DNA from 4 places in the Agarivorans sp. Alg241-V36 genome. Region 2 is predicted to be linked to each of the others. Evidence: predicted binding sites of a transcription regulator. Region 2 holds the regulator's gene; each other region holds the start of a gene.
The links. The regulator sigma-54, encoded in region 2, starts transcription at its own class of promoters, with help from an activator protein. The targets are predictions, from matches to a motif close to GTTGGCACGNNNNTNGNNT.
Positions count from the first base shown of each region.

Region 1: a site for sigma-54 is predicted at 4,296-4,314, ahead of G6R11_RS01075 (PEP-CTERM sorting domain-containing protein). Genes of this name have one in related genera too.
Region 3: a site for sigma-54 is predicted at 997-1,015, ahead of G6R11_RS04100 (flagellar assembly protein T N-terminal domain-containing protein). Genes of this name have one in related genera too.
Region 4: a site for sigma-54 is predicted at 4,265-4,283, ahead of G6R11_RS14435 (PEP-CTERM sorting domain-containing protein). Genes of this name have one in related genera too.

Region 1 covers NZ_UNRE01000001.1:226,042-231,881, reverse strand. Annotated here, with positions in the region: gene G6R11_RS01085 (efflux RND transporter periplasmic adaptor subunit) at 1-1,022, shown strand, start outside; gene G6R11_RS01080 (efflux RND transporter permease subunit) at 1,019-4,114, shown strand; gene G6R11_RS01075 (PEP-CTERM sorting domain-containing protein) at 4,369-4,959, shown strand; gene G6R11_RS01070 (heavy metal-binding domain-containing protein) at 4,997-5,314, opposite strand.
Region 2 covers NZ_UNRE01000010.1:46,001-51,840, reverse strand. Annotated here, with positions in the region: gene G6R11_RS19560 (calcium/sodium antiporter) at 1-112, shown strand, start outside; gene G6R11_RS19555 (KpsF/GutQ family sugar-phosphate isomerase) at 153-1,118, shown strand; gene kdsC (3-deoxy-manno-octulosonate-8-phosphatase KdsC) at 1,118-1,669, shown strand; gene lptC (LPS export ABC transporter periplasmic protein LptC) at 1,666-2,223, shown strand; gene lptA (lipopolysaccharide transport periplasmic protein LptA) at 2,249-2,728, shown strand; gene lptB (LPS export ABC transporter ATP-binding protein) at 2,728-3,453, shown strand; gene G6R11_RS19530 (RNA polymerase factor sigma-54) at 3,506-5,005, shown strand; gene hpf (ribosome hibernation promoting factor) at 5,030-5,317, shown strand; gene ptsN (PTS IIA-like nitrogen regulatory protein PtsN) at 5,326-5,769, shown strand; gene rapZ (RNase adapter RapZ) at 5,796-5,840, shown strand, end outside.
Region 3 covers NZ_UNRE01000001.1:857,744-863,583, reverse strand. Annotated here, with positions in the region: gene G6R11_RS04110 (LPP20 family lipoprotein) at 1-366, opposite strand, end outside; gene G6R11_RS04105 (FlgO family outer membrane protein) at 347-931, opposite strand; gene G6R11_RS04100 (flagellar assembly protein T N-terminal domain-containing protein) at 1,038-2,180, shown strand; tRNA gene G6R11_RS04095 (tRNA-Arg) at 2,260-2,335, shown strand; gene galK (galactokinase) at 2,991-4,154, opposite strand; gene G6R11_RS04085 (UDP-glucose--hexose-1-phosphate uridylyltransferase) at 4,166-5,227, opposite strand; gene galE (UDP-glucose 4-epimerase GalE) at 5,282-5,840, opposite strand, start outside.
Region 4 covers NZ_UNRE01000006.1:82,910-88,749, reverse strand. Annotated here, with positions in the region: gene nirB (nitrite reductase large subunit NirB) at 1-1,667, opposite strand, end outside; gene G6R11_RS14445 (ABC transporter substrate-binding protein) at 2,158-2,799, shown strand; gene yjeH (L-methionine/branched-chain amino acid transporter) at 2,903-4,168, shown strand; gene G6R11_RS14435 (PEP-CTERM sorting domain-containing protein) at 4,336-4,965, shown strand; gene G6R11_RS14430 (DMT family transporter) at 5,281-5,840, shown strand, end outside.

The DNA.
Region 1 (5,840 bases), on a different contig from region 2:
CTGCAAAAGTTGAGTACCTGCCATTGAGTGCAGTGCAAGTCACCCCCGGCAACTACCAAGCCAAACTGTTACTTAGCGGCATAACTAAAGCCCGCTGGTTTAATCAAATAAAAGCCCAAAGTAGCGGCCAAATTATCAACTTAGATGAGCAGCTAAACCCCGGCGCTTTGGTGACCAAGCAGCAGCTTTTGCTAACGGTAGACCCGATTCACTTGCAGGCAGAGCTAAGTGCAGCACTCAGTCAAATAAAGCTGGCCGAGCTAAATTACTTGCGCGAAAAACACGAGCAAACCGTCGCGCTAAGCATGCTATCGAGCAAAACCAGCTCGGCTTTTGCCAGGCGAGAGCCGCAACTAGCAGCTGCCAAAGCAGAGCTGGCCCAAGCCAAGAGTAGCTACAAAAGCATTCAGCAGCGATTGCACGACAGCCAAGTAGCAGCCCCTTTTAATGCCATTATCATAAACAGCTACGTGAGCCCCAAGCAGCAACTTGATATTGGTGACCCGCTATTTGATATTGCCTCCAGCGAAAGCATCGACGTTACTCTACCGGTTTCCGAGCTGCATTGGTCTCGAATTCAAGCCAGCTTCGCGGAGCCAAAGATAAGCGTTATCGACCGACAGAATAAAACTTGGCCAGCCACCCTGCGCTACATTGCCCCGCAAGTGGATGCTAGCACTCGCCAACGACAAGTGGTGTTGAGCGTTAAAAACCCTTACCAAACTAAGCCGATGCTGCTGCCCGAACAACAGGTAAGCATTCAAGTGAGTTTAGCTCCGCAACCCTTAGTTGCGAAGCTGCCAGTTAGCGCGCTAACTAACGATGGCGAAGTATGGACCATAGACAATGAGCAGCAATTACAGCTTGAGCAAGTCACAGTCTTAGATGAAAACGAAAACAGCGTATGGCTTAAGTTTGTTACGCATCCTGAACAAACCCGTAGCGTAGTTATTTATCCACTACCCTCGCTGCTGCCAGGTTTGCGAGTGAACCCTAATCTTGTGCAGGAGAATCAAGCATGAGAACCCTAAGCCATTGGTTTTTACATAACAGCGTTGCAGCTAACCTACTCATGCTGGCAATTATTGTGGCGGGTTTGCTGTCTCTCAAACAGCTCAGGGTTGAATCGTTTCCGCAAATTGCCCCCTCTAGCTTAGTGATAAGTGTTGCCTACCCAGGCGGTACCGCTAAACAAATTGACCAAAGCGTAACCCAACGTATTGAGCAAGCCATCGCTGATTTAAGTGGCATCAAACAAATTGTTAGCGAGTCTTCAGCTGGCTTTTCTCAAGTGCGCGTGCGCAAAACTTCTGGCACCGAACTAGACCGCCTAATAGAAGATGTTCGCAACCGAGTAAATGCGATAGCAAACTTCCCCGTGCAAGCCGAAAGCCCGCAGATAAGCCGAGATGAATTCACCAACCTTGCTGCCTTTGTGATTATTTCAGCCCCCCGACCCGACCAACAATTACAGCCAATTGCCCGCCAAGTAGAGCTAGCACTTAAAAAACACCCCAAAATTGCCAAGGTAAGCAATTGGGGGGCGCGCATGCCTTTAATTGTGATAGAGCCAAAACTAGAGCAGCTTAAAAACTATCGCCTAAGCCTAGAAGACTTATCTTCGCGAATTGAACAAATGTCTATAGAAACCCGCAGCGGCGAGCTTAAAAGTGCTCGCGGCCGCATGGTATTGCGCGGCGATGGTTACGCCGACAACTTGCAAGAGTTAAAGCAGCTGGGCATTTTATCTAGCCCCACGGGCAGCGTAAACCTCGGCGATTTGGCCCACGTTTATCGTGACTATGAAGCCAGTGGCTCAATAGTGCGCAATAATGGTGAATCTGCCATTGCACTGCTCATTAGCACCAGCCAACAAGACAACCTGCTAGAAGTAAGCCAAGCAATTAAACAAGTGCTAACCCAACAGGCTGAGCGCTTACCGCAAGATGTAAGTCTATCCACCATGGCCGATATGGCACCTTATATTGAGGACCAGCTAAGCCGCTTAAGCAACAACGCCTGGCAAGGCTTACTGATTGTATTAATCCTGCTGGGCATTTTCTTAGAGCTAAAAGTGGCGTTTTGGGTGGCCATGGGTATTCCAGTCGCTATCGCGGGTACCTTCGCCGCCATGGGTTTTATGAATTACAGCATTAACGACATCACCTTGTTTGGCATTATTTTGGTGCTAGGTATTTTGGTGGATGATGCCGTGGTGGTGGGCGAAAGCATTCATGAGCAACGCAGCAAAAGCAAACATCCACTCAAGGCCGCGTGGCAAGGTTTAGAGTCGGTTTCTGTTGCCACCGTATTTGGGGCGCTTACCACCATTGCCGCCTTCTCACCAATGTTATGGATAGACAATGAACTAGCAAAATTGCTTGCCAGTTTTTCTGCGGTGGTTATTTTTGCGCTGCTGTTTTCGCTTATCGAAAGCAAACTCATTTTGCCAGCGCATTTAGCGGCGATTCGCTATCGCTCCAATCGCCAACAAGCTTCTTGGTTTAACAAGCTGCAGCAACTAGCGCAAACGGGGCTAAATCGCTTTAGCCAAAACATTTATAGCCCCATTTTGAGCAAAGCTATTGATAACAAAACCGCTACTTTGATTAGCTTTTTTGCCTTGGTACTTTTGGCCTACGGCTTTTGGTCCACGGGGCTTATTCGCAGCGCCATCTTTCCCGAAATTCCTGGCCGCTATATTAGTGCTAACGTTAGCTTGGAAGACGGCGCCCCACTCCCACTCCAACAAAAAACCTTGTTTCAACTCGAGCAAAGCGCCTTACAGCTGAATCTGCAAGTTCAGCAACAATACCAGCTAGACCAGCCACCCATCGAAAATTTACTGATTTGGTCAGACGGCTATGGCTCGGTAGAAGCCACCTTGGAAATCAGCAATCAAGCACTCACCAGCCTGCCCAATAATCTCCTGCTCAATACATGGCGAGAGCTAAACGGCACAATTGAAGGCGCTTACTCTAGCGAGTTTACTGCCGACGATGAGCCAGCAGGCGGAACCAGCCTTGCCATTAGTGCCGAAGACCGACAGCTGGCAGTACTCGCAGCCAGCGCGCTTAGCCAACAAGTTAGTCGCCTCGCGGGCGCACAAGATGTTCGCCACAACGCCCGCGGTGGTAGCCAGCAATTGCGTATCGAGCTTAACGACTTTGGGCGTCTACTTGGCTTAACCCAACGGCAATTGGCACTGTTCGCTGGCGGCGCCTTTGGAGAGCGCGAGATCCACCGACTATTGCAACAAGGCCAAGAAACTAAAGTAATTGTGCGCTACAACCACAGCCAAAAAACCACCACTCAGCAACTGCTTGCTACGCCAATATTCTTAGAAAATGGCGAATCATTAATGCTGGGCGACGTTGCCACTTTGCATTTTGAACAACATGCAGAGGTGCTATACCGACGCAACCAAGAGCAAGTGGTGAACCTATACTGGCGACAAGATCGTAGCATTCAATCTCCCGAAGAAGTACTGGCCAAATTACAGCCAATCTTTAAAGACATTGAGCAACGCTACCCTGGGGTAAGCATTAAACCCGATGGCGAGTTTGAAGAGTTAGGCGAGGTACAAGCAGGCTTTAAATCAGCCATGATCATGACATTAGTGCTGATTTATATATTGTTGGCAGTGCCTTTAAAATCCTATTGGCAACCAATGATAATAATGGCAGTGATCCCCTTTGGCTTTGCCGGCGCAATATTTGGCCACGGCTTAATGGGCCTGCCGCTAAGTATTTTATCGATGTTTGGCATGATGGCGATGACCGGCATCGTAGTTAACGACTCGCTGGTACTCATTACCCGCTTTAACCAATACTACCGAGCGGGAATGCCCTTAAAACAAGCCTTAATCAAAGCTGGTACTAGCCGAGTACGCGCGATATTTTTAACCACCATCACCACCGTGTGCGGCCTGCTGCCTTTATTACTAGAAAGCGCCGAGCAAGCTCAATACCTAAAGCCAGCGGCGGTATCATTGGTATTTGGCGAGCTATTTGCCACTGGCGTTACCTTGGTGATCATCCCTACTTTGCTTGGCGTATTTACCCGCCGAGATGTGGCTAAGCTAGCCCCTAAAGTGGCGGTATTTAACTCTTAATGCCAAAGCCAATAAAGGCCGAGTTTGGCCTTTATTGGCTTAGTTTAGCCGCTGCTTCCTTGTACAAAAAACCAACAAATGATAGTTCAATTAATAACCATAGGTGACTGATTTATTTACACTTTTTTATAGCCCAAATCCACCAAACTCCATAAGATGCTGAATTTAATAGATTTTTTATTTGGGCTCGATTTGTGCATATACGGGCGGTGAAAGAATGAGTCTTTCAAGAAATGAATTACAAAGGAAGTAATATGAATATGAAGACGTTAAAGGCATTTATAGCTTTGTTAGCTATATCATTTAGCGGTTTTGCAAATGCTGGTTTGATTGAATTTGAATACACCGGCACAGGCTCTGGCACCATTGGTGGTCAAGCATTCACTGATAGCTTTTTTACCATCACAGAGTATTCCAACACAGATGACCTTCAATCTTGTAGTGCTACCTGTCAATACATCGATGCCATTAGCACCACAATTACTATCGATAATGTCGGCGTGTTCGATTTTGTCAGCGGCACTCGAACTTTCGTTACCAACGGAATCTTAGGTCTTTCTAGAGCAGGTCAATCGGGTATGGATCTGTATAACGTTTTTAACGTTGGCAGCTACGACCTATTAACAGCCCTCGATACCGTTGTTGATAGCGTATCATTTCTGCAGTGGAACAGAAGCCCTAGTGTGAACACAAGCGGCGGCAAACTAGTATTTAACAATGGCGATACAACTGGAACGTTCCAAGCGAGATTTAACAGCCCAGCTACTGTTACTGAGCCAACTACATTAGCCATCTTCGCTTTTGGTTTACTAGGCTTAGCTGCAAGTCGATTCAAAAAAGCTTAACTATTTAAACATCACTAAAAGGCTGAACTTTCGGCCTTTATTGACTTAGTTTAACCGCTGTGCCAAACACCATAATTTCTGAAGAACCATCCATAATCGCGCTAGTGGTAAAACGAATGCCCACCACTGCATCGGCACCTTTGTTTTGGGCGCTTTCTACCATGCGCTGAATCGCCACATCTCGCGCTTCGCTAAGCATCTCGGTATAACCACGAATTTCGCCACCAACAATGCTTTTAAAACCCGCCATAATGTCGCGACCAATGTGTTTAGACTGCACCACACTGCCAGTCACCACGCCTAATACTTCACTAGTTGGCTTACCGGCTATTGATTCTGTAGTAGTAAAAATCATCTTGATTCCTTAGGTAAGGGAGCTTGTCTTTTCCTTTGGAATGATAGCTTAAAAGCAAAGCTTCCAGTACTTTCAGCCCGTTCTCGTTTGATATGCTGGCAGAGCTTAGTTAAGCAAAAAGAAAGGTCGCCCTGCATTATCTTTATCCTTCGTTGCTCAGTGGGCAAGCGCGCATACGCAACTCGCTACGCTCAAACAGTGCTCAGCTTGATCGCTTGTTACTTCCGCGACTCGGCGTCAATGAAGGAAGTAAGCTGGACTAATAAACACATGCCTGCCCCTTTATGTGTTAGCTATAGAGTAAAGGCTTTCGCCTACGGCGACGTCATTAAGCTTTGACGAGCAAAGAAAAACGAAGCAAAAAGAAAACTCGCCCCGCATCTTCTTAGATCCTGCGTTGCGCATTCACAAGGGCGTTGAAGTAACTCGCTACGCTCAAACAGACTTCAACTCTGCTCCCTTGTTCATTTGCGCTACTCGGCGAAGATGATGGGATTGAAAAGCACAATCTTGGCTATCGAGTGTG
Region 2 (5,840 bases):
GTTATTTATCATGGCCATGGGCTTTGGTAGAAGCCGCAAAATCACCCGCTGGGAAGGTGGCTTATTGTTAAGCGGCTTCATAGGCTACCAAATGCTATTATTCTTAGCATAAGTCGCTGTTGTTACTAATTTATAAATACAAGGGGAAGTGAGTGTCATTTGATTACGTCGCGGTTGCTAAGCGTGTATTAGAGATAGAAAGCCTAGGTATTGATAACCTTCATCAGTATATCAACCAAGATTTTACCGCTTCTTGCGAAATGATTTTAGCCTGTAAAGGTAAGGTTATTCTTACTGGCATGGGTAAATCGGGTCATATCGCCAATAAAATTGCTGCTACTTTGGCCTCTACTGGTACCCCTGCCTTTTTTGTTCACCCAGGCGAAGCCTGTCATGGCGACTTAGGTATGATAGCCGCCGACGACATTGTATTAGCCTTGTCTAATTCGGGTGAATCTGAAGAAATTTTATCGCTTTACCCGGTATTTAATCGAATTGGTGTGCGCTCTATTGCCATGACCAGCAACCCTAGCTCGTCAATGGCTAAACTGGCTAATTATCACTTGTGCATCTCGGTTCCTCGCGAAGCTTGCCCGCTAGGTTTAGCACCAACGGCAAGTTCTACCGCCACCTTAGTTATGGGTGATGCACTAGCAGTAGCGCTGTTAGAAGCTCGCGGTTTTACCGCCGATGATTTTGCCCTATCTCACCCTGGCGGTACTTTAGGTAAAAAACTGCTATTGAGTGTGAGCGACTTAATGCTAACTGGGGAACAAATCCCACTGGTAACAGTCGAACAAACTATTCGCGAAGCCTTATTTGAAATTACCGCCAAAGGCTTAGGCATGGTGGGCGTACTTAACGCCGAACAACAATTAGCCGGTATTTTTACCGATGGAGATTTACGCCGTATCCTTGATCAACGCATCGACATTCACGACACCCCAATTGGCCAAGTGATGACCGAGAACCCCAAGGTGATTGAAGATACTTGGCTAGCTTTTGATGCCTTAAAACTGATGAAGGCTAAATCAATCAATGGCTTGTTTGTGCTCAAAGACAATACCGTTGTTGGTGCGTTTAATATGCATACCTTGTTGCAAGCTGGAGTGTATTAGTGAGCATTAACACGCCTTATGGCGAAGTAAGCCAAAGCAACTTTGATGCGGCCTCGAAGATTAAGCTGTTAGTGTGCGATGTCGATGGCGTGTTCTCCGATGGTCGCATTTACATGGGTAACGATGGCGAAGAACTAAAAGCATTTCATACTCACGATGGCTTTGGCATTAAAGCTTTGCTTAATATTGGTATCGAAGTGGCCATTATTACCGGCCGCCAATCTAATATTGTGCAACAGCGTATGCAGGCTTTAGGCATTACTCGTATTTATCAAGGCCAACAAAACAAACTAGTGGCCTACCAACAAATGCTCGAAGAGCTGTCATTAAGCCCTGAAGAAGTCGCTTATATTGGCGATGACGTGGTAGACACTCCAGTGATGCGCGCCTGTGGTTTAGGCGTGGCAGTACAAGACGCTCACCCCTTATGTAAACAAAGTGCCCACTTTATTACCCAAACCCGTGGCGGTTTTGGCGCAGTACGAGAGCTTTGTGATTTACTCTTACAGACCAAAGGCGAGTTGGATAACGCTCAAGGTATGAGCGTATGAATCGCCCAACCTGGTTTTTCGCGGGTTTATTTGTATTGGCCTTAGTGCTCTGGCAACTAAGCCCTTCAGAAACAGAGCAGTTTAGTGCCAAACGTGAAGCGAGCAAACCAAACTTTGTTGCCGAAAAGCTCTACAGCGTAAGCTTTGGCGAAGACGGTAGTCCACGCTATCGAATCTATGCTGAGGAAATGGAGTTTTTTGAACAACTTAAGCACACTACTTTCGCGCAACCTAAGATTTTAGTGTACCCAGATCCTAGCCAACCTGTATGGCAAATTGTAGCCGATCACGCTACAGTACAGCAGCAGCAAAATGTCATTTTAAATGACAATGTAGTAATTAAAAATTTGAGTCGAGGCGAGTACGTTCGCGACTTAATAACCGAAAGATTGGAGATCGATCTGCAAACAGAAACCATGAGCAGCGATCAACCTGTTACCGTTTATGGCCCTTCATACGAACTGTATGGCGTTGGCATGGACGGTGATTTAGCCAACGAAATAGTGACTTTATTAGATGATATCGAAGCGGTTTACCACAACCCACAAGAGTAAGTTAGCCCTTGCTGCTAGCTTGTTTATGCTTTCTTGGGGTTCACAAGCACTAGAAGACGACTTCAACAAACAAATTATTGTTGATGCCGACCGTCAACAGGTCAACATCAAAGAAAACCGAGTAACTTTTTATCATAATGTGGTGGTGACTCAAGGTTCGATAAAAATGCATGCCGAAGAACTTAGCGTTATTGGCAGTGAAGAAAAAGGCAGTGAAGTGATGATCGCCAAAGGCGAGCCTGCTACTTTTTATCAGTTACTTGATAGCGGTAAACCGATTGAAGCCGAGGCTAACGAAGTACGTTACGACTTAAAAAGCCAAACGCTAACGTTAACCACCAACGCTCAACTCAAACAAGAAGAGAGTTTGGTAAAAGGTAAAATGATCAAATACAGCATCAATAAACAAGAAATGGTGGCACAAGGCGACGAAAACAGCCGTGTAACTACAATTTTCCTGCCTCAGCAGATTGAAGACTTAACGCCTAAGGAAGACCAGCAATAATGAGTACCCTAATTGCTGAAAACTTAGCCAAGGCCTACAAAGGCCGCAAGGTAGTCAAAAACGTTAGTTTAAATGTAGAAACAGGAAAAATTGTCGGTCTACTGGGACCAAATGGTGCCGGTAAAACAACCACTTTCTACATGGTTGTTGGCCTAGTGCCACGCGACCAGGGCCGAATACTGATCGACGACGATGATATTTCCAGTACAGCCATGCACACTCGCGCACGCAAAGGCATTGGCTACCTTCCGCAAGAAGCCTCTATTTTCCGCCGTTTATCGGTTGAGAAAAACATTCTTGCAGTATTAGAAACTCGTAAAGACCTCGATAAAGAACAACAAATCGGTGCGTTAGACGATCTGCTGGAAGAATTTCATATTGGTCATATTCGCAAAAACCTCGGCATGAGCTTGTCGGGTGGCGAACGCCGAAGAGTCGAGATTGCCCGAGCGCTTGCGGCCGCCCCTAAGTTTATTTTGCTTGACGAACCCTTTGCAGGGGTAGATCCTATTTCTGTTATCGATATTAAAAAGATTATTGAACACCTGCGTGATCGCGGTCTAGGTGTACTCATTACCGACCACAATGTGAGAGAAACTCTCGATGTTTGTGAGCATGCCTATATCGTTAGCCAAGGCGAATTGATAGCCTCAGGAAAACCAGAAGAAATTCTTGAAAACGAGCATGTGAAACGAGTTTATCTCGGCGAACAATTCAAGCTATAGTTAAAGTGTAAGTTTTCAAAAACACAATAAGAAGAAGGAACAGCGGTAGTTAATGAAAGCATCTTTGCAGTTGCGTCTTGGTCAGCAGTTAACCATGACTCCCCAGTTACAACAGGCCATTCGCTTACTCCAGCTTTCAACACTGGATTTACAGCAAGAGATTCAAGAGGCTCTGGAAAGTAACCCTCTACTTGAGGCGGATGAGTCTCACGCGAGTGATGGTGACACAACTGACGCTAAATCAGCCAATGAGAAATCTACCGAAGCTGAATCCACCGCCGATATAGACAATAGTCAAATTGAAGCTGGCGATGCCATTAACCAAGAAACCGTCTCCGATGACTTACCGGTTGATTCCACTTGGGATGATATCTACAGCGCCAGTTCAGCCCCTGCTAGTTCTTCAAGCGGTGCGGCGAGTGATGACAACGACATGGTGTTTCAAGGCGAAACTGTCGATTCCCTGCAAGATCACTTGTTATGGCAAATGCAACTCACTCCTTTTAGCGAAGTGGACCAAGCCATTGCCTTAGCGATTATTGATGCGGTAGATGAATCCGGTTATCTCACCCAAGATTGCGAGCAACTGCTCGAAGGCCTGCGTTCTAGTGACAATAACGACTTAGACGTAGAATTAGATGAAGTAGAAGCGGTACTAAAACGCATTCAACACTTTGACCCTGTTGGCATTGCTGCCAGATCCTTGCAAGAATGTTTACTCATTCAACTAAGCCGTTTTGTCGAAGACACGCCATGGCTAGCAGAAGCCAAAGATGTAGTGTCCAACCACATTGATGTCTTGGCCAATCGTGATTTTCGTTTACTGGCACGCAAAACCAAACTTAAAGAAGATCAACTGCGCGAAGTTATGCGCTTGATTCACACACTTGAGCCGCGCCCAGGTAATGCCGTAGAGCCAAATCAAGCACAATATGTGATTCCAGACGTCTCGGTCATAAAGCGTCAAGGCCGTTGGGTTGTTGAACTCAACCCAGATGCAATGCCTAAACTACGCGTAAACTCTCACTATGCTTCGTTAAGTAAAACCTCTAATGCCACCGATACCCAGTTTATCCGTAGCCATTTACAAGAAGCTAAGTGGTTTATTAAAAGTATTGAAAGCCGTAACGAAACCCTATTAAAAGTATCCAACTGCATTGTTCATCATCAACAGGCATTTTTTGAATATGGCGAAGAAGCCATGAAGCCAATGGTACTGAACGATGTAGCCGAAGCCGTTGAAATGCATGAATCAACCATTTCCCGGGTTACCACCCAAAAATTCATGCATACACCTCGCGGTATCTTCGAGCTTAAATATTTCTTTTCTAGCCATGTGGCTACCGATGGTGGTGGTGAATGCTCATCAACTGCCATTCGTGCATTAATTAAGAAACTGGTAGCTGCCGAAAATACCAGTAAACCACTCAGCGATAGCAAAATTGCTGATATTTTGGCAGATCAGGGGATCAAGGTGGCAAGACGTACGATTGCTAAATATCGTGAGTCTTTAGCAATTCCACCTTCTAACCAACGTAAGAGCCTTATCTAAGGACAATAAAAGGGGAAGATATCTATGCAAATTAACCTTACTGGACACCACGTAGAAATAACTGAATCTTTGAAAGAATATGTCCACACCAAGTTTGCCAAACTCACCCGACGATTCGATCAGATTAACAATGTTCACGTCATCTTAAACGTAGAAAAACTAAACCAAATAGCTGAAGCGACATTGCACCTTAACGGCGGCGAAGTATTTGCAACCTCTGAGCATTCTGACATGTATGCCGCCATCGACAGTCTGATTGACAAGCTTGATCGCCAAGTCATCAAACATAAAGAAAAACTCAACAAACGTTAGTCACCCCAATGCAACTAAATAAAGTACTTAGCTTGGACTGCACTCAAAGTGCAGTTCAATGCTCTTCCAAAAAGCGCGCCCTAGAAATCGTTAGCGAACTAGCTGCCAAACAGCTTGATACCACTACCCAATGCATTTTCGAGAGCTTATTAAGTCGAGAAAAAATGGGCAGTACAGGTATTGGCCAAGGCATCGCTATTCCTCATGGCCGTATCGACAACCAACATCAAGCCACCGCGGTTTTCTTGCGTTGTGATCCACCCATTTCATTTGATGCTATTGATAATAAACCGGTAGATTTAGTTTTTGCACTATTGGTACCCGAAGATCAATGTAAGCAACATCTTAATACTCTTGCTCAAGTAGCTGAAAAACTTAACGATAAGCAAGTATGTAAACAACTTCGTTGTGCACAAAGTGATGACGAATTGTACGACATCATGGTAGCCTAATACTCTAATCAGCCTTAGGGATAATCATGGAACTGATCATCGTTAGTGGGCGCTCGGGTTCAGGAAAAACC
Region 3 (5,840 bases), on a different contig from region 2:
AACTGCATAGGCATTAATTACTTTAGCGCCTCTAATTACCCCAGCAACCGAGGCAGCTAAGCGCTCATTGCCAAGCACCATATCGCTAACCGTTGCCGAGCTATCAATGTGTTGACCGTAAACTTGTTCAGAAAGCTCACGATAAGCATCCAATTTAGAGGCTTTCATCGCACGCAATTGCTTGGCGCTCATGTCAGCCCCACGCTGTTGGCTAATAGGTGCATAACCAACGGCATTAACCACGGTAAAATCGCCTGGAGGTTCATAGGTCCATTCAACTTGTTTAACTTGAGTAGTTGGCGTACAGGCTAATAACAGCAATACCGCTAAACTAATAAACCACGATCTAAAGTACAGTTTGTTCATGACGCTGCAAGCTCCCATTTACACTAGTCACACGCGGAGAGGTGGCTCCCGCCATATTGGGGATAAATTGATACGCCGCCGACACCACCGCTTGACTAGATAATTCAACTAAACGCAGATTTACATGCCTTCCTGAGGTAGTTCGCTGAAAACTACCCACCACCACATAGGTGATTTCCATTTCAGTTCTCAATAATTCAGCATCTCGAGACAAAGAGAACTCGCCAAAACCAGGGTCCATTTGCAACCTACCGGTTAAGCGCGGCTCTACCATGTTTACGCCTTCTTTAGACAAAGCGGCAAACATTGCCTCTGCCACTTGCCGCCCAAACGCATCACTCGATTGCAAGTTATCTAAATCCACTACCGTGCTCACGGCAACAGAATCAGTTTCAATTAGGTCTACATCATCGGTAAGTTGCTTGGACAAGCTATCTACATGCACATACAACGCGGCATCTTGCTGCTCGCGCGCCTCTACATAAGGGTAATTTGAAACATGGTGTAAACTGGTATTGCATCCTTGTAGCGCTACCAGCACAATAAGTAATGTCGTATATCGCATATCAATCTCCTCCGACTCCACTGTTCCTAGCAATAACTGTTCCAGTCAAAAAAATAACGTTTTATTTGGGTACGGTTATTGCTTTGCCTTGGGATAGGAGGGCCTTATGAAACAGATAATTCTTATAGCTGGGCTGCTAATTAGCATGTCAGCACAGGCAATATGGTACGAGGCTAAAGGCCAAGCCACCATCGTAAATAACGACTTTGAGCAAGCCAAAAGTTTAGCCACACAAGATGCGGTTAAGCAGTTATTGTTGTATTCGGGAGCGTCTGTTACCAGTATCAGCAAAGTCTCTGGTGGGCAGCTCACACTAGATCAAATTGAAGTGGTATCGAAAGGCTCGTTGCACAACTTAACTGTGCTAGATGAAGGTAATCACGGCCAGCAATACTATATTATCTTACAAGCCGACGTTTTTCCGGCCACCAGCCAATGTAAAGCCAGTGGTTATAGTAAAAACATGTTGCTACTCCCTCCCTTCTTAAAGCAACAGCATCAAGCGCGTGTTGGCCAACTACAAGAATTGTCACCGGCTATTGAACAACGAACCTACGACATTGCTCGTCAGGTGAGCAATCAGTTCAACGTAAAACCCCCACCAAAGTTACCCTTAAACTATTACAAGCCGGGGGAGCATAACTACAAGGGCATTAAAGATGTTGCCGATCGGTATGGCGCGCAATACCTGCTTGGCTTAGAAATCGAAAACATTTCGCTAGACCAAGTACACAAACCTAAATTTATTAACCTTAGCTATCCTCAACGTTACTTTGTGGTTAACGCCAGGGTATACAACGCCATAGATCTAGAAGAAATATACAACAAGCGCTTTTCGGTAAATGCGCCTTGGGAATTTGATGCCAGAGAAGTGGTATCCCCTCACTCAGCTGAGTTTTGGTTATCGTCCTATGGAGAAACCGTAAATTCTACCTTGCAACAAGTGGTGACAGAAGTAGATGCCCTACTCGCTTGCCAGCCCCTGCAAGGCAGTGTTGTTAAAGTTCTTGGACCTGATCGCTGGCAAATTAATTTAGGTAAAGCAAACCAGCTTAACCGAGGTATGCTGCTAAGCCTTATCCATCAAAACTATCATTGGGGCAACTGGGATATTCCGCGCCAAGAACAAATCATCGCTGATAGCATGGTAAGAATTGAGCAGGTTTATCAAGAGAGCGCAATTGTGGTTGCGGTGGACCCAAGCATGACTGCCAACATCCAACTTGGTGACTTAGTAAGCAAACAGTAAGGCTTGGCTTTTCATAAGCTTAAAGCTGAGTATAATGAAACCGCACATTAGCAGTAATAGTGTGCGCACCTTACTTTGCGTCCCCTTAGTTCAGCTGGATAGAACAAGGACCTCCTAAGTCTTAGACACAGGTTCGAATCCTGTAGGGGACGCCAGCATCTACAACATAAGATGCGCTCCAGCCCCTTAACTTTTGTCAATTGTCTATCTGCGACAGATTCAGTTTTCGTTAAGCTAAGAGCTTCTTCTAACAAATTAGCTACGCAGCTTCCTTGGTACATTCGTTTTCTGCTGCTTTACGTGCTGCGATTGCTTCATCTTGCTTTTTGAAACAGCCCAAATGCCTGCGCTTTCCTTCGATAAATATATGAGCCATCCATAGTGCGTCGCGTTTGTGAAAACTTACACCCTTCATACTGTTACCTCTTCGTTCTATATTCCGGTGCCTTTAAAGCAAAACTCGTTAACCAAGAACATGAAGCAATTTCTGTTGCTACTTTCCTACACTGTTAACTTTTTAGTCAGTATTTTACTTAGGGCACAAAAAAAGCCGCCCTCGGGCGACTTCCTGTCTATGGTTTACGTCAGAGTTCCCTCTAACTAGACCTTGATATTAGCACTTAGCCGCTGGGCCACAAATGTATATCTCTTATACGCTAGATGAATTACATAGTTCAATTGCATAGTTCAATACAATCAAATACCTAGTTTTAAAATAGCCATCCGCTTATGCCGTTCTCAAGTTCTGATTAGCCCGCCTGAAAACAAAAAGCCTCGAATACACCAAGGCTTTACATTAACAGTTTGGCCTTAAATAGCGCCTGCACCTGGCATGGCTTTGCAAACGTAAATGCTTTCTTTTAACCCAGTAAGCGCTTGATACTTTTGCTCCACGGCTTGGCATACATCATCCACAAGCGCCGGTGGCATAAGCGCTACGATACAGCCACCAAAACCGCCGCCAGTCATCCTGACGCCACCTTCCGCACCAATGACTTGTTTTACAATATCCACCAGCCCATCAACTTCTGGAACGGTAATTTCAAAATCATCACGCATAGAGGCATGAGACTGCTCCATAAGCACACTTAGCTTGGCCATGTCATTAGCTTTTAGTGCATCTGCTGCAGCTAAAGTACGAGCGTTTTCTGTTATCACATGGCGAGCGCGTTTCGCTACAACAGGGTCTAGCTTGTTCGAGTTATCAGCAAACACTACTTCGCTTACATCACGTAAAGATTTAAAGCCTAAACCTTTGGCCGCCGCTTCACACTGTTCGCGGCGAGTATTGTATTCACTATCAACCAAACCACGCTTCTTGTTGGAATTAATGATCACTACAGCCATTTCTTCTGGCATCGCCACTGCTTTAGTGTCTAGAGAGCGACAGTCGATAAGCAAGGCATGGTTTTCTTCACCTTCAGCAGATATTAGCTGGTCCATGATGCCGCAATTACACCCTACAAAGTTGTTTTCAGCTTCTTGGCCTATCAGCGCCAGTTGCTGTTGTGATACATCCAAGTTGTATAAGGTTTTAAAGGTTTGGCCAATCACAACTTCTAAGGCTGCTGAAGAGCTTAAACCCGCCCCTTGGGGCACGTTTCCGCTAACGGCTATATCAGCGCCAGAAAAGCTAAAACCTTGCTTTAGCAATACTGAAATAACCCCACGGATATAGTTAACCCACATTAGATTTTCATCAAATAGCAAGGGCTTACTAATATCGAATTCGTTTACTTGATTACCATAGTCAACCGACACTACCCGCACTATGCTGTCGGTGCGCGGCGCGGCTGCAACTACTGCTTGGTAGTCGATGGCGCAAGGCAAAACAAAACCATCGTTATAATCGGTGTGTTCACCAATTAGGTTAACTCGACCTGGTGCTTGAATCAGTTTTGCGGGTGCCTGACCGGTCATTTCAGTAAAGGCACTCGAAACCTTATCAATTAGTTGTTGTTGGCGATTAGTCATTAACGGCTCCTTTACTGATCTTGTTCTTTGTAATGTACGTCACTTAAGTTACGTAGCTTTTCGGCTGCTTGCTCGGCAGTTAAATCACGCTGGCTTTCGGCTAACATTTCGTAGCCCACCATAAACTTACGTACACTGGCACTGCGTAATAGCGGTGGATAAAACAAGGCATGCAACTGCCAATGCTCTGTAGAAGTATCACCCTCTTTAAAGAACGGTGCATAGTGCCAGCCCATTGAATACGGGAATGAGCACTTAAATAAATTGTCGTAACGGCTAGTTAGCTTTTTAATGGCTAATGATAAATCATCGCGCTGCTCATCGCTTAGCTCGCTCATACGGCGAATATGCGCTTTTGGCAATAACATGGTTTCAAACGGCCAAGCAGCCCAATAGGGAACCACTGCTAACCAATGTTCGGTTTCCACCACCGTGCGGACGCCATCAGCTTGCTCCTTGGTCGCATAGTCAACCAATAGGTTGCTGCCATATTGCTGGTAGTAATCTCGTAAGTGTTTATCCTTACGCTCAATCTCATTAGGTAAAAAGCTATTCGCCCATATCTGGCCATGAGGGTGAGGCTGAGAGCAGCCCATGGTTTCACCTTTATTCTCAAAAGCCTGAACCCATAGGTAGTCTTGACCTAGCTCTTCTATCTGCTCATTCCAGGTATCAATCACACCACGAATAGCTGGCACTGAAAGCTCTGGCAGGGTTTTACTGTGATCCGGCGAGAAGCAAATTACTCGGCTAAGCCCGCGTGCTTCCATACTAGTAAACAAAGGATCGGCAGATTTTGGCACATCTGGCGAGTCGGTCATTAGTGCCGCAAAATCATTCCCAAATACATAAGTCCCTTTGTAATCTGGATTAACATCGCCAGAAATTCGGGTATTACCAGCACACAAAAAACAGCCTTCGTCGTAACTTGGAAGCTCGGCGGTAGACGGCGTTTCGTCTTGACCACTCCAAGGTCGTTTAGCACGATGCGGAGATACCAAAATCCACTGCCCCGTTAGCGGGTTGTAGCGGCGATGTGGATGCTCTGTAGGGTCAAATTTAGTGTCTAACATGAGGTTTTCTTACTCCATCAAAAGCACCCTCGGGTGCTCCTTATTTCTAAACAATTACTGGTCGTAGCCCTTGGGATTATTTGACTGCCAGTTCCAGGTATCAGCGGTCATATCATCAATGCTACGCGTGGCTTTCCAGCCTAAAACTTTTTCTGCCTTATCGGTTGCAGCCCAGCACTCGGCAATATCACCATTACGACGAGGACAAATTTGGTAAGCGATCTCTTTACCGCTGGCTTGGCTAAAGGCTTTAACCATTTCCAGTACCGAGCTACCTTTACCAGTACCTAAATTAAAAATATGCAGGCCGGCTTGCTCGCCAATTTTAGTTAAGGCAGCAACGTGTCCATCGGCGAGATCCATTACGTGAATGTAATCACGTACGCCTGTGCCATCTGGCGTTGGGTAGTCATCACCAAATACCGACAAGCTATCTCTTCGCCCAACGGCAACTTGAGCAATAAATGGCATTAGGTTATTCGGAATACCTTGGGGATCTTCCCCCATTAAGCCACTAGGGTGAGCGCCTACTGGATTAAAATAGCGTAATAAAGTAACACTTAAGTCTGGTGCGGCTAATTGAATATCGCGATAACACTCTTCAACCATAAAC
Region 4 (5,840 bases), on a different contig from region 2:
AGGAAGTTATCGTTGGTATCTTGCAGGCTTACTAGCTCTGGCGCTAATACGTGGTCACCCCAACAAGATGCCAAGATTGAACCAACCGCTGGCTTACATACTTCACATCCGTAGCCTTTACCGTGTTTATTTAATACTTGCTCAAAGCTCTTATGACCTTCAATTCGAACGAGGTGGAACAACTCTTGGCGCGAGTATTCAAAGTGCTCACACAAGTGGTTATTAACTTCTACGCCTGCTTTAGCTAACTCAGCATTTAGTACTTGGCCAATCAGTGGTAAACAACCGCCACAGCCAGTACCTGCGTTGGTAGAGGCTTTAATCTCAGCCATAGTTGTTTGGCCATCGGCTACAGCAGCGGCGATCTTACCCTTGGTAACATCGAAGCAAGAACAAATTACTGCTGAATCAGGTAACGAGTCGGCACCCATTGCTGGTTTTTCTGCGCCAGCGTGGGCAGGCAAAATTAGCGTATCGGGATGCTCGGGTAAGTCGATGTCATTCAGCTTAAGTTGCAATAGGTTGCCATAGTCAGCGGTGTCACCCACCAATACTGCACCTAATAATTTCTTGCCATCTTCAGATACGATAAGGCGCTTGTAGACACCTTCTTCATCGTTTTGGTAAACAAAGCTCTTACAGTTAGGTGTGCGACCATTGGCGTCGCCAATACTGCCTACCTTTACGCCCAGTAACTTAAGTTTGGCGCTCATGTCTGCGCCTTCAAAAGCGCTGTTGTTACCTAACAGATGGTCAACCGCTACTTGGGCCATTTTGTAACCCGGCGCAACCAAACCAAAGAAGCTTTCGTTCCAAGAAGCACACTCACCAATGGCGTAGATGTTCTCATCAGACGTTAAGCACTGGTCGTTAATTGCAATGCCGCCACGTGGCGCAATGTTTAGTTCCGATTGACGAGCTAACTTATCTTGTGGGCGAATACCGGTAGAGAATACGATGAAATCAACTTCTAGCTTGGTCTCGTCGGCAAACTGCATGGTGTTGCGAGCCGTTTCGCCTTGCGCTTGGATCTCTAAGGTGTTTTTGCTGGTATGAACCTGCACACCCATGCGCTCAATTTTGTTGCGTAATAACAAGCCGCCCTGTTGGTCAAGCTGCTCGGCCATTAATACTGGAGCAAACTCAATAACGTGAGTCTCTACTCCTAGCGCTTTTAAGGCACCAGCAGCTTCTAAGCCTAATAAACCGCCGCCTACTACTGCACCGCTTTTACTTTTCTTGGCAGATGCTTCGATGGCTTTTAGATCTTCAATGGTGCGATAAACAAAACAGTCTTTATTTTCGCTACCTTTAATGGGTGGAACCCAAGGATAAGAGCCCGTGGCCATTACCAGCTTATCGTAAGCAATCTCACGGCCGGTGCTTGAGTAAACCACTTTTTGCTCACGGTTAATGTTGATCGCGCGCTCGCCAAGCAATACTTCAATACCGTGTTTTTCATAGAAGCCATGTTTAACCAGTGACAATTCTTCAGCGGTATGGTGAGAAAAGTACGAAGACAAGTGCACACGATCATAAGCAACGCGAGGCTCTTCACAGAAAACTGTTACGTCGAATTGGCTTAAGTCAGCCTTGTCGACCAAATCTTCTAAATAACGGTGACCTACCATACCGTTACCAACAACGACTAGCTTCAACTTGCTCATATATTTCCCAGCGACAAAAGTAAGATTAATGCGCGGATAATAGGATGTAACAAAAATAAAAGAATGATGTAGATCAATAACAACTTTAAACTACCCTAAAGAGGTATAGAGCACATAAAGCCATCAAATTCTGTAATTTAATTTCATTAGGGTAATAAAATGACGCCAAAATTCACGTTCGTCGGCGAACTTGATTTTGTGAAATAAACAAAATATTTTTTACAAAGCTACTCAAAATAGGTAGTTGGTTTGAAAATTGAGCACTGTTTTTTAGCACTCAGCTACACTTGGAAAAGGCAAACGTTAACAAACAACAATGGGAATGATAAAAAGGTTAAGTAAATGTTATTGCAGCTTATTTTGCACGCTCGCTTGTGTATTAGGGCTGTTTTCAACTTCTGCTTTTGCTGTTAGAAATATCAATTTAACCAGTGGTGAGTGGCCTCCTTATCTATCCATCAATTTGCCTAAAGGCGGTATAGCCGCGCAAATGGTTAGCGAAGCTTTCGCCCAGCAAGGCATAAATACCTATTACGGTTACTACCCCTGGAAGCGTTCCTTTGAGTATGCTCGACGCGGATTTGGCGCGGCAAGCTTTAAGTGGCACGGCAGCTTAGCGTGGATTGAAACCGAGCAACGTGATCAACATTTTTGGTTTAGTGACCCGATAGTGAGCGATAAAGAGATATTGTTTTCCTTAAAGTCGAAACCTGTAAATTGGCAAAAAATAGAAGACTTAGGCGGACTTAGGATTGGTGGCACCATGTTCTCTGTTTACCCAAGCTTAGAAGAAGCCACAAAAAACAATATCATTGCCTTAGAAAAGGTTGGCGATTATCAGAGCCTGTTTGAGCGTTTATTGTATAAACGTATCGACGCCGTAGCCCTAACTAAAACCGTTGCCCTGCACTACATGACTCATCACTTAACTGACGCAGAATTTCATCAAATTACCTATTCCGAAACCCTATTGGAGCAGCGTCACTACCGCTTGATGCTCTCGAAGCAACATCCAGAAAACCAGCACTATTTGCTGCAATTTAACCGAGGTCTCGCAAAGCTTAAAGCTAGCGGGCGCTATGCCGAGCTATTACTGCAGCTTAAATCACACTCGGCCAAACCGTTAAATTAACGGCAAACACCGACTATTTGCCGTAACTTTCCGCTACTTTTACTGCTTAAATATACTTTGATTGGCGTTATGCTTTCACTTTATCTATTAGCAGTGAAGATTCATGAGCCGCTTAAATAAACAACTTGGCATTAGCCAAGGTATCGCACTACTTGCCACCTCTTTACTCGGCACTGGCATATTTGTAATTCCCGCCATTTCAGCCAGCATCGCTGGGCGTAGCTCATTATTTGCATGGTTATTGCTGATTAGCTTAGTCCTGCCCATCGCCTTCACCTTTGCAGCATTAGGTAGGCGCTACCCCCATGCCGGCGGAGCCGCACATTTTGTTGCTAAAGCGTTGGGGCCTAGCGCAGAAAAACTCACGGCTTTTCTATTCATATCGGTATTACCAGTGGGTTTACCCGCGGCCTTGCTAATGGCCACGGGCTTTTGGCAGGCGGTGTTTACCATCACGCCCACTACGGCCCTGTTAATTCAACTAAGCACACTGTTCAGCATGTGGTTGCTAGGCATGGGTGGCGCTAAACTCTCTGGCAATATTCAAAGTTTAATTGCGATTGCCATCGTGCTTTTAGTGGCAGCGCTGTGGTGGCAAGGTGGCGTTGAAGCCAGCGACTATCATTTGCCCGAGCAGATCGACATTCCCAGTATTGTGCCTGCCTTAGCGGTAATGTTTTGGTGCTTTGTAGGTATTGAGGCCTTTGCCCATATGGGCGAAGAGTTTCGCCGGCCGGAGCGCGACTTCCCCATCGCTTTATTGCTCGGCGTATTTGTTGCTGGCGCTGTGTACTGGGCGACATCAGTAGTAGTGCTTAAATACGCAAGCTATGGCGATCAGCTGGCCAATACCCAATCTTTGCCGCATTTGGTAGCGATTATCTTTGGTCAAAAAGCCAAGTGGCTTGCCGCCATTGTTGGCTATTTAGCCTGTTACGCTAGCATTAACATTTATATCCAAGGTTTTGCGAGGCTACTTTGGAGCATGGCTGATGAGGGGCAAGTATTTAAGCCATTGGCGGGTCTGTCCAAAAACAAAATACCCCTGAATGCGCTAAGCACCATTGTTGCAGCTTGCGCGATAAGCTGTGTGCTGGCTTGGTTATTTGAGTTACCACTGGATGAGTTAATTCGCTATGCCAATGGCAATTTCATCGTGGTCTACCTACTGAGCATGGTGGCTGGCGTGATTCTACTTCGTGGATTTTTTAGGGTGCTAGCCCTTATAGGCATGCTGCTATGTGGCCTATTGTTAGTGGCCTTAGGCCAGCAAAGTATCTACGTATTAGTATTATGTTGTGTATTTTTAGCGATACAGCAACTAGTTAAGCTACTGCAAAGGCGCCTAAAGCCAGCAAAGCCGCATTAAAAGCCACCCATGCTCAAAGTGTCAGAAGTTTTTACATAACTTAATACAATATACTCACAAGCAAAAGTAACACATTGATAATAAACAATATTATAAATTGGCGCAGTTCCTGCTTTATTGGTCGACTTTAGTTATGCGACACAATATCAAATAGGAATATAATCAACATGTTAAACAGGTTTTTAAGCTTTTTTGCTGCATCGATACTGCTACTGTCGTCTGCCTTTGTAAGTACAGCAAGCGCAGGAGTAATTGTAGAGCCAACCCCTACCGGCGGCGGTTGCTGTGGTTTTGGTGAGCGCGGCTACTGGTTTGAAACCTTAGAAGACATGACTTTTGAATCAATTTGGCTATTAAACAGCTCTGGCGTATCGCAAAACTACGATTTACAAATTCTACAGTTTTCTGCAGCTCCTCCAGAGTTTGGCGCCTCAACTACCGACTTCACTCAGCTTGGTTTATTCGAAAACCAAAGTTCAAAGATTGATTTAAATCTAAACATTGCTGCTGGCACCATTTTGGGCTTCCTAGCCTATGATAACGACTTAAATGAAACGCCTTATTCACAAGACAGCACTCATACTATTGGCGCCAATGACATTAGTTTTACGCGACTAATCCGCCAAACCTTAAACAACAACGATGCTGTAAGCTCTGAAGCAGGCACCAGCGATATTGGTGCTATTGGTTTTGAGTACAGCTTAGGTCAAGCGCCAGCTACAGTGCCAGAGCCTTCAAGCTTGGCCATATTTGCTTTAGCATTACTTGGCTTAAGCGCTCGCCGCGTCAAAAAATAGTTCAAATTGATAAACAAAAAGCATCACCTCAGCGTGGTGCTTTTTTGTTTCAATTCCAGCTTGCGGCGAACATGCAATTGCCCTAGGCTAAAGATTCACCATCAAGGAAATGATATGACACTCATCTTCATCAAGCCTGCTCAAACAAGCAATGTAAGCCCACTTGGCGCTGCTATTGCCTTGGCGAAGCTGTGGCTGCTGCTTATTATTAGCAGCGGTGAAGATTAGTTATATTTTTCACTGGCTGCGAAGCGCAGCCAGACTCTTTTGCCCTTCGTAGCCTTATGCAACTCTTAATACAAGGCACGCAAGGATATGAATATTAGTAAATCTGGTTCTCGCTTCATCGCGTCTATGCCCCAACTTTCTGCAACTGCCAAAGGGCTCAGTTTAGCGTTAATCGCCACCGCGCTGTTTTCTCTCAAAGGCATTTGGATCAAGCTTGCCTACCAATTTGGTATCGATCCCGCCAGCTTAATGACCCTGCGAATGGCCTTTAGCCTGCCAATTTACTTGTTGCTGGCAATGTTTTGGTGGAAGCAAGGCCGACTAGAGCACCAAAAGCTAAAAGGGAATATATTGCTTGCGTCAATTGTAGGCATAGTCGGGTACTACCTCGCGAGCTTCCTAGATTTAAGCGGTTTGCAGTACATATCGGCGCCGCTTGAGCGAGTGGTATTGTACGCCTACCCTGGCTTTACCATTTTGTTGGCGTGGTGGGTGTACCGTCAAAAGCCGCAGTTGATTGTTGTGCTGGCCCTTCCCCTAAGCTGGATCGGTGTAGGCTTAATGATGTGGAGTGAAATGGGCCGGCAACATGATAGGCAGCAACTCCTGTGGGGCACAAGCCTTGTGGTTGCGAGCGCATTTAGTTT